One region of the Shewanella sp. 10N.286.51.B2 genome, then DNA from elsewhere that is predicted to be linked to it. Evidence: predicted binding sites of a transcription regulator. Region 1 holds the regulator's gene; each other region holds the start of a gene.
The links. Region 1 encodes sigma-54, which starts transcription at its own class of promoters, with help from an activator protein. Its sites were predicted from a motif close to GTTGGCACGNNNNTNGNNT; they were not measured.
Positions count from the first base shown of each region.

Region 2: a site for sigma-54 is predicted at 2,128-2,146, ahead of glnA (glutamate--ammonia ligase). Genes of this name have one in related genera too.
Region 3: a site for sigma-54 is predicted at 1,724-1,742, ahead of flgB (flagellar basal body rod protein FlgB). Genes of this name have one in related genera too.

Region 1 covers NZ_JBFRKH010000014.1:151,300-154,569, forward strand. Annotated here, with positions in the region: gene lptA (lipopolysaccharide transport periplasmic protein LptA) at 1-145, shown strand, start outside; gene lptB (LPS export ABC transporter ATP-binding protein) at 145-876, shown strand; gene AB4140_RS04255 (RNA polymerase factor sigma-54) at 1,011-2,495, shown strand; gene hpf (ribosome hibernation promoting factor) at 2,519-2,806, shown strand; gene ptsN (PTS IIA-like nitrogen regulatory protein PtsN) at 2,809-3,252, shown strand; gene rapZ (RNase adapter RapZ) at 3,249-3,270, shown strand, end outside.
Region 2 covers NZ_JBFRKH010000034.1:36,885-40,154, reverse strand. Annotated here, with positions in the region: gene AB4140_RS09310 (carbohydrate-binding family V/XII) at 1-283, opposite strand, end outside; gene glnA (glutamate--ammonia ligase) at 607-2,016, opposite strand; gene typA (translational GTPase TypA) at 2,494-3,270, shown strand, end outside.
Region 3 covers NZ_JBFRKH010000060.1:37,448-40,717, reverse strand. Annotated here, with positions in the region: gene flgD (flagellar hook assembly protein FlgD) at 51-848, opposite strand; gene flgC (flagellar basal body rod protein FlgC) at 873-1,289, opposite strand; gene flgB (flagellar basal body rod protein FlgB) at 1,292-1,690, opposite strand; gene AB4140_RS16120 (protein-glutamate O-methyltransferase CheR) at 1,834-2,673, opposite strand; gene AB4140_RS16115 (chemotaxis protein CheV) at 2,815-3,270, opposite strand, start outside.

The DNA.
Region 1 (3,270 bases):
TGACACGCCACCAGCTATAATTGAAAACAACAATTTATCTGCTGTAGAGGCTGTGAACTCAACTGAAACACCCGAAGTAACTGAATCACTTAACGCTGAGGCGCAGGCGACATTGTCAGCCCCAGCAGCTGAGCAAAATGACTAATGACCCAAATTACGTTAACCGCTGAAAATCTCGCTAAGAGTTATAAAAGTCGCCAGGTAGTAAAAGATGTCAGCCTGACGGTAAAAACCGGCCAAATTGTTGGCTTACTTGGCCCTAATGGTGCGGGTAAAACCACCACCTTTTATATGGTCGTAGGCCTAGTCAAAAGTGATAAGGGCCGCATTCTGATCGATGAAGATGATTTAACCGCAGATCCAATGCATTTGCGCGCCCGAAAAGGCATTGGCTACTTACCTCAAGAAGCCAGTATTTTTCGTAAGCTCACAGTACACGATAATATAATGGCAGTGCTTCAAACTCGCAAAAGCTTATCAAATGAGCAGCGCATTGAAGAACTGGAACATTTATTAGAAGAATTTAACATAACTCATATCCGTGATAGCCAAGGTATGGCGTTATCGGGAGGTGAGCGTCGCCGAGTTGAAATTGCACGCGCATTAGCGGCAAATCCTAAGTTTATTTTATTAGATGAACCTTTTGCAGGGGTAGATCCTATCTCAGTAATCGACATCAAGAAAATTATTCAACAACTTAAAAGCCGTGGTTTAGGGGTGCTAATTACCGACCATAATGTCCGTGAAACACTTGATGTGTGTGAGCGAGCATATATTGTGAGTCACGGAAACTTGATTGCTGAAGGAACACCTGCTGAGATCTTAGTCAATCAGCAAGTTAGGTCGGTATACTTAGGTGAACAATTCAAGCTATAGTTAGCACTATTCAGTTTTTAGTATGGCATTCGCGGCCAACAACAAACCTTAATCTAGTCTATTTTTCTAGGATCATAAACTAGCGCCCACACTGTTCGTCGCGATGATGTAATTCAATTAGGGACAAGCGGTACATGAAAGCCTCACTCCAACTCAAAATGGGTCAACACTTAACCATGACCCCACAGTTGCAACAAGCGATTCGCTTATTGCAACTTTCCTCATTGGAGCTACAGCAAGAAATTCAACAAGCACTTGATTCAAACCCGCTATTAGAGCTTGAAGACGAATTCACTAAAGCCAAAGAGCCCGTAAAAGAAAACGCCCTGCAAACTGACACCGATTTTAGTGATAATAGCCAAGTCACCATAGAAAAAGACACCTCAACGGTTGATACCACTGAATCGCTCACTAAAGATTCTATGCCTGAAGAACTCCCTATGGATACCACATGGGATGAGGTGTATACCGCCTCGCCGACTTCTGGCTCTGGCGCAGTATCGAGCGGTAATGATATGCCGTTTCAAGGCGAAACCAGTGAAGGCTTGTATGAGCATCTTGAATGGCAAAAAAACCTCACTCCCTTTTCTGAAAATGACTTGGTGATTGCAACCGCCATTATTGATGCCATTGATGAGCGCGGTTACCTCACCCAGAGCGTTGAAGACATTTTGCAATCCTTAGGCACTGACGATATCGAACTCGATGAAGTTGAAGCTGTACTTAAACGGGTACAACACTTCGATCCCGTCGGCATTGCAGCGCGAGATTTAAGTGAGTGTCTATTAATTCAATTAGGCCAATACCCTAATGAAATTCCTTGCATAGATAATGTTAAGTTACTGATTAAAGATCATCTTGATTTAATCGCCGGTCGTGACTTTAGGTTACTGATGCGTAAAACCAAGCTTAAAGAAGATGATTTACGTGAAGCCATTGAATTTATTCAAACGCTCAATCCACGTCCAGGCTTGCAAATTACCCCCATTAAAGATGAGTACGTCATTCCTGATGTTACTGTACTTAAAAAGAATGGTCGCTGGGTGGTCGAGCTAAATCCCGATAACATGCCTAAAATTGGCGTTAATCAGCAATATGCAGCTATGGCCAAAGGCGGTTCAAGCCAAGCTGACAGCCAATTTATTCGTGGTCATTTACAAGAAGCCAAATGGTTTATCAAAAGCATCGATAGCCGTAATGAAACCTTACTAAAAGTGGCTAACTGTATCGTACAATTTCAGCAAGGTTTCTTTGAGTTCGGTGAAGAAGCCATGAAGCCGATGGTGCTCAATGATATTGCTGAAGCGGTTGAAATGCACGAGTCGACCATTTCACGGGTCACGACCCAAAAATACATGCATACCCCCCGTGGACTTTTTGAACTAAAATATTTTTTCTCAAGCCATGTAAGTACCGATGATGGTGGAGAATGCTCTTCTACAGCAATTCGCGCATTTATTAAAAAGCTCGTAGCTGCAGAAAACCCGAAAAAGCCTCTTAGTGATAGTAAAATGGCGACACTATTGGCTGAACAAGGGATTAACGTTGCTCGACGTACGATAGCCAAATATCGAGAGGCAATGCTCATCCCTCCCTCAAACCAACGCAAAAGCTTATAACTTTTGTTATTGGAGGATGACCTATGCAAATTAACCTGACTGGAAACCATATTGAAATAACTCAATCTTTACGGGAATACGTGCAAACAAAATTTTCAAAGCTTGAACGACACTTCGAACAGATCAATAATGTTCACGTTGTGCTCGATGTTCAAAAGCTACAACAGATTGCCGAAGCCAAACTGCACCTAAAAGGCGGTGAAGTGTTTGCTGTATCGCGTAACGCTGATATGTATGTGGCAATAGACGCCCTGATAGATAAGCTAGACCGTCAGGTAATTAAACATAAAGAGAAACTCACTAAGCATTAACGATGGAACTTCGTACCATCCTGCAGCCGGCGTGCACTACCTGTGCCACTCCGGGCAGTAAGAAAAAGGTACTGGAATTAATCAGCAATTTAATGGCTGCCCAGTACCCAACCCTTTCTTCACAGGCTATTTTTGAAAGTCTAATAGCGCGTGAAAAAATGGGCAGTACAGGTATAGGAAATGGCATAGCAATTCCACATGGGCGCTTAGATAATATCGAAGAACCCATTGCTATTTTAATCAAATGCGAAGAGCCAATCGCCTTTGATGCCATAGACAAGCAACCTGTAGATATTTTATTTGCGCTTCTTGTACCTGCAGATCAGTGCCAGCAACACCTAAGCACATTATCTAGCATGGCAGAGAAACTCAGTGATAAATTGATACTTAAACGACTTCGAAAGAGTCATGACGCTACAGAACTTTATCAGGTTATTACTGCATGAAACTTGTCATCGTATCGG
Region 2 (3,270 bases), on a different contig from region 1:
GCACCAAAGCAACATCGTCATCAGTATCGATTCTAGCGCTAAACCAAAAAGCGCCAAATACAGGGTCGTCTTGACCTTCCACTTCAAATGACATCGCAGCGCGGCTCATCAAGATATTACCATCTAACGATTCTGGCTGCGGCTGATAAACCACTAAGGTGCCGAGTTTCGTTTCAACATCTTGCGGCCATTCAATTGCTACTGCCGAAAAGGGTAATAGCAACAATGCTATCCATACAGTTAGCACTTGCAGCCAGAGACGTTTGATATTGGTTATCATCATGAGTCCTTATTTTGCAATCATTTACTATTAATCATGCGCGACTAATAATTAAAAGCGTGTATTTAAGTATATGTAGTAAAATCCATTTATTGCCAATTTGGTCATGATTAACAAGTTAGCATCTATTTGTTCATTTAATATACCGACAAACACATTGAATTTGTAAAATAGATTGTAGAAAAATCAAACAGCCACTTTGCTAAATATCCATCCACCCTGCCGTTTTATGAATATGCAAAGATCAAAAAAGCCCTTACTGGAAACCAGTAAGGGCTTTTTACTAACTGTTATTTACTACTATAAAAGCGGTCTATAAAGACGTCTTATAGTGAGTAGTAAAGTTCAAATTCAACTGGGTGAGTAGTACGTGCAACACGCTCTGCTTCACCTTGCTTGATAGCAATATATGAATCGATAAAGTCATTAGTGAATACTTCACCTTTAACTAAGAACTCACGGTCCGCATCTAAGCTTGCAAGTGCATCTTCTAGTGAAGTCGCAACTTGTGGGATCTCAGCCGCTTCTTCTGCTGGTAAGTCGTATAAATCTTTATCCATAGCTTCACCTGGGTGAATCTTGTTTTGGATACCGTCTAGACCTGCCATTAATAGCGCAGCAAAACCTAAATATGGGTTTGCATGTGGATCAGGGAAACGTGTTTCAATACGACGACCTTTAGGGCTTGGTACCACTGGGATACGGATAGAAGCACTACGGTTACGTGCAGAGTATGCAAGCATGACAGGCGCTTCGAAATGTGGCACAAGACGCTTGTAAGAGTTTGTGCTTGGGTTAGTAAATGCATTCAACGCTTTAGCATGCTTGATGATGCCACCAATGTAGTAAAGAGCAGTTTCACTTAAACCAGCGTACTTGTCGCCTGCGAATAAGTTAACGCCATCTTTAGCTAAAGATTGGTGAACGTGCATACCACTACCGTTATCGCCCATTACTGGCTTAGGCATAAATGTCGCTGTTTTACCGTATGCGTGTGCCATGTTATGCACAACATACTTAAGGATCTGAACTTCATCAGCTTTAGCAGTTAGCGTGTTAAAGCGTGTCGCGATTTCGTTTTGACCGGCTGTAGCAACTTCATGGTGATGCGCTTCAACAACTTGACCCATTTCTTCAAGTACTAAACACATAGCACTACGTAAGTCTTGTGATGAATCAACTGGTGCTACTGGGAAGTAACCACCTTTAACGAATGGACGGTGACCAGTGTTACCATCTTCATAGCCAGTACCTGAGTTCCATGCCGCTTCTTTTGCATCAACTTTAGCAAAACAACCTGACATGTCAGCACCAAACTTAACATCGTCAAATAAGAAGAACTCTGGCTCTGGACCAATTAATACTGTGTCAGCAATACCAGTAGACGTTAAGTATTCTTCAGCTTTTTTAGCAATAGAACGTGGGTCACGGTTGTAACCTGTCATTGTGCCTGGCTCTAAGATGTCACAACGGATTAGTGCAGTTGTTTCTTCTGTGAAAGGGTCAAGAACAAACGTGCTCGCATCTGGCATAAGTACCATGTCAGATTCGTTAATGCCTTTCCAACCCGTAATAGACGAACCATCGAACATTTTGCCGTCTTCAAAAAAATCTTCATCAACCTGATGAGATGGGATAGAAACGTGTTGTTCTTTACCTCTGGTATCGGTAAAGCGTAAATCAACAAACTTAACTTCCAATTCTTTAAGTTGCGTTAAAACAGATTCAGCTGACATTCTTAAGCCTCCGGTAGAGTAAGGGTATTCCCTTTTATAATTCAAGTTCACCACTATACTACGACATTAAAGACGCGTATGTGTCGAAATATCACATAATTGACAATCTTAAAGCTATTACCATGCCAACTGAATAAGTATATGATTTTTATATATTTGACTTAATAGCCAATTATCGAAAACACAATTTTGCATCATTTTAGTGCAAGCGCACGCACTATTATGGTTCAACTTCTATTTTGGTGCGCGGCTAAAAACACTGCGCTGATTGTTTGTCACATTTCTGAATCGTTACTATTATATGATGCTATAAATGCCAAAATTGATGGTTATTTTTTAGCTAATCACAAAGTGTACAAAAATAATCCTATCCGCAAAGCGTCTCGTGGAGTAGAATGGCACGCTTTTTTATGGTGGCTAAACTTAATGCCGCTATAAACTCCTATTTATTTGTTTGATGGTATAGAGGTTTTATCCGTGTTAGAGAATTTACGTAACATCGCCATTATTGCTCACGTCGACCATGGCAAAACGACCTTGGTAGACAAGCTTTTGGCACAGTCAGGCACCCTTGAAAGTCGAGGCGAAGCCGCAGAACGTGTAATGGATTCTAACGATCTTGAAAAAGAACGTGGTATCACCATTTTGGCTAAAAATACCGCCATCAAATGGAACGACTACCGTATTAATATCGTAGACACTCCTGGTCACGCCGATTTCGGTGGTGAAGTTGAACGTGTTCTATCTATGGTAGATTCAGTATTACTTTTAGTTGATGCAGTTGATGGCCCAATGCCACAAACTCGCTTCGTAACTAAAAAAGCGTTTGCTCAAGGCCTTAAGCCAATTGTTGTAATCAACAAGATTGACCGTCCAGGCGCTCGTCCTGATTGGGTTATTGACCAAGTATTCGATTTATTCGACAACTTAGGTGCAACTGACGAACAGTTAGATTTCCCTATCGTTTATGCTTCTGCATTAAATGGTTTCGCGACCCTTGATCCAGACGAAACTAGCGAAGACATGACACCTTTATTCCAAGCAATTGTTGAAAAGGTTTCTTTCCCTGATGCTGATGCTGAAGGTGAATGTCAAATGCAAATTTCTCAAATCGATTACAACTCATACGTAGGTGTTATCGGTATTGGTCGTGTTAAACGTGGTAGCGTTAAGCCTAACCAACAAGTAACTATTGTTGGTGCAGACGGTAAGACACGTAACGGTAAAGTTGGCCAAGTATTAGGTTACATGGGT
Region 3 (3,270 bases), on a different contig from region 1:
AGGTTCTGTGTGGCTGCCAGATTTCTGGCAGCTTATTATTGTTTGTGTTATTAACTTTCTGCCACTGCCAGTACATCAGACAATTGAATACCACCTAGGCCTCTGAGGTTAAGGATCGGACCGCTGGCGACACTGCCTAAAGACACACTAGTGACATGGGCATAAGTTGAAACCGCTAAATCTTCGGCGTTGCCATCAACTTTACCGTTAGCTTTAATGGCATACATGCCTTCTTCTACGGGTTCGCCATCTTTATCAAGGCCATCCCAGCTGACATCAATGTTGCCGCCTGCAGAGCCATCAACCTCAAAAGTTTTAATCACTTGGCCTGACTCGTCTTCAATGGTGACGGTAATGGTATCGATTGGCTGTGGCGTACTAATGACACCGTTAATGACTGGGTTTTCTTCTGAGACATGGCCAATATCTGATGGAATGAGCACCTTTTGCCCCACTAAGCCCGAGGCTTGTAATGCCTGACTTGAGCTCATCACACTGTTCAAATTCAAAATTTCAGCATTTAAGTTGGCAATACCATCAACGGTCGCGAAGGACGCCATTTGTGCGATCATCTGATCGTTTTCAACAGGTTTAAACGGGTCCTGCATTGACAGCTGTTGACTCAAAAGCGCAAAGAAATCCGATTGGGTTAGCTCTTGGCTTTTAGCTTCTCCGGTTTCGGTGGTGCTAGCTGATTGCGCAGCGGTTAGGCTATCTAAAAAGCTACTGTCTGATACCTGTGTAGTTTGTGAGTTTGTCGCCACTGAATTAGTGGAGACGGTGGAAGCCGTGGTAGACGTCTGCAACTGCGGTAATGACTGACTACTGTAAGGATTAACGAGGCTCATTGTTTACCTCCAACTAAATTCATATTACTTACCCATACGAAGCGTTTGCTGCAACATTGATTTGGCGGCATCAGCCACTTGAACATTCATTTGATATGACCGAGAAGCAGAAATCATATCGGCCATTTCTTCCATCACATTGACATTGGGTTTATAAATAAACCCATCGTTATCAGCCATTGGATGATTAGGTGAGAATTCTTTTAATAACGGTTTATCGCTTTCTACAACGCCTTTAACACTGACACTATGAGAACTATTTTGCTGATGACTGGCTTTGGCCATTTCAGCCTCAAAAATAGGATGACGAGCTCTATAGGTCTCACCGACACTGCTTGATACTGTGTTGGCATTAGCAATATTACTGGCGGTGGTATTTAAGCGCACCGATTGCGCAGACATACCCGAGCCTGACACATTAAAAATATTAAAAAGACTCATAATTAATCACCTCTAATGGCTTTACGCATGCCAGAAAACTTACTTTCAAGAAAGCCCAGTGACATTTGATATTCCAAAGAGTTTTGCATAAATGCAGATTGCTCTTCTTGCATATCCACCGTATTACCGTCACCTGTGTCTGGCTGATTTGGCACCCGAAACTGCACATGCTCTTGGCTTAACGCTTTAAGGTCAAAGTGCTTGTCAGTTGTTTGACTCATTTGCAGCCCTTGCTGATGAGAGCGGGCGCTATTCATGGCAGAGGCAAAGTCTACATCACGGGCTTTGTAACCCGGGGTATTGGCATTGGCGATATTACTAGATAGCACTTCAGCCCTTTGAGCACGTATGCCCAACGAGTATTGATGTACCCCTAAACCATTTTCAAAATTAATCGCCATAAAATTGCCTCCATCAGCTAACTGTCACTAACAAAGCAAACCTTATGCCAAAATATTGCGGTTTTAAGATGAGAAAGGATAAAAATGAAAAATGCCGACGTTAGTCGGCATTTTATTAACTAAAAACATATTAATTCATAAACTTACAATATATTTTTCTTTTGATAGTAAATCCCTGGGTTACAACGCACCATCGTAAATTCATCACTTAAACCTGAGATAGATTCTGACGCCCCTAAAAATAAAATCCCATTGGGATTAAGGGCGGCAGCAAATTGCCGCAAAATTTTAGCTTTTGCCTCTGGAGAAAAATAAATCAACACATTACGACAAAAGATAATATCGAACTTACCCAATAAGCTATAACTTTCAAGCAGGTTATGACTTCTAAAATTCACTAACCGCTGAACATTATCTTTCACTTTCATATGACCTGACGGCATTGGATCAAAAAATTGTCGCTTTCGCTCATCTGATAGCCCACGGGCTAAGGCTAAGCTGTCATATTCGGCCTTTTTACAACGTGCTAGCATTGAAGGTGATAAATCGGTGGCTTGGATCGTCGCGCTACCAGGCAATGCCCCCGGCTTACGCTGCTGATACTCTAAAATAGTCATTGCCAATGAATAGGGCTCCTGCCCTGACGAGCAAGCGGCTGACCATATTTTTAACGGCCGACCTAAGCGGCTATATTCAGGTAATAAAGCATCATGAAGTAATTCAAACGGGTATTTGTCTCTAAACCACAGAGTTTCATTTGTGGTCATAGCGTCAATCACTTCCGCCCGTAAATGCCGCTCCATTGGCTTCATTGAGCGCTTAACCACTTCCGATAATGAGGGCAAATCATGCTTGCCCATTAAAGGCGCTAAGCGACTTTTTACTAAATATTGCTTGTTGTCACCTAATACAATGCCACTGTGTTGCTCTAAAAAAAGCTTAAACTGATTATATTCTGCTTCAGCAAGTGATTTGTTCGGCACTTTTACATCCTATTTTAAAGAGGCGCTTTACATTGTTTGCAATTTAAAGCCGCCGCTTTGTTTGGTTACCGAGCGCTTGGTAACAAACGTGAAATCTACAACCTATGGTGAATCATCAGCCCTAGGTTGTAGATTGAATTATTATAAAATGAGATGTTTGTTGACCGCTGACGCTAACTCATCGGGATTAAACTTAGCGATAAAGTCGTTTGCGCCGACCTTTTCAACCATGGCCTGATTAAACACGCCACTTAATGAAGTATGCAGCACCACTTTAATATCTTTAAGTTTTGGATCGTCGCGAATTTCCGCCGTTAAGGTATAGCCATCCATTTCTGGCATTTCAATGTCTGAAATAATCAGTGGAATTTCATCGGCAACATTATCCATCTCAGTGGCAATCGCTTTTAATTTCTCTAAGGCATCTTTACCATCAATAGCGGTGTCAATTTGCAGGTTCAATGACGATAATGAACGGATAATTTGCTTACGAGCAACTGCAGAGTCATCAATCACCATAATATGGTAATGCTGCTCTTTATCAATGGTAATAGCATCACTGGCAGCTTGGCTTAATTCCGTTTTTACTGGTGATAT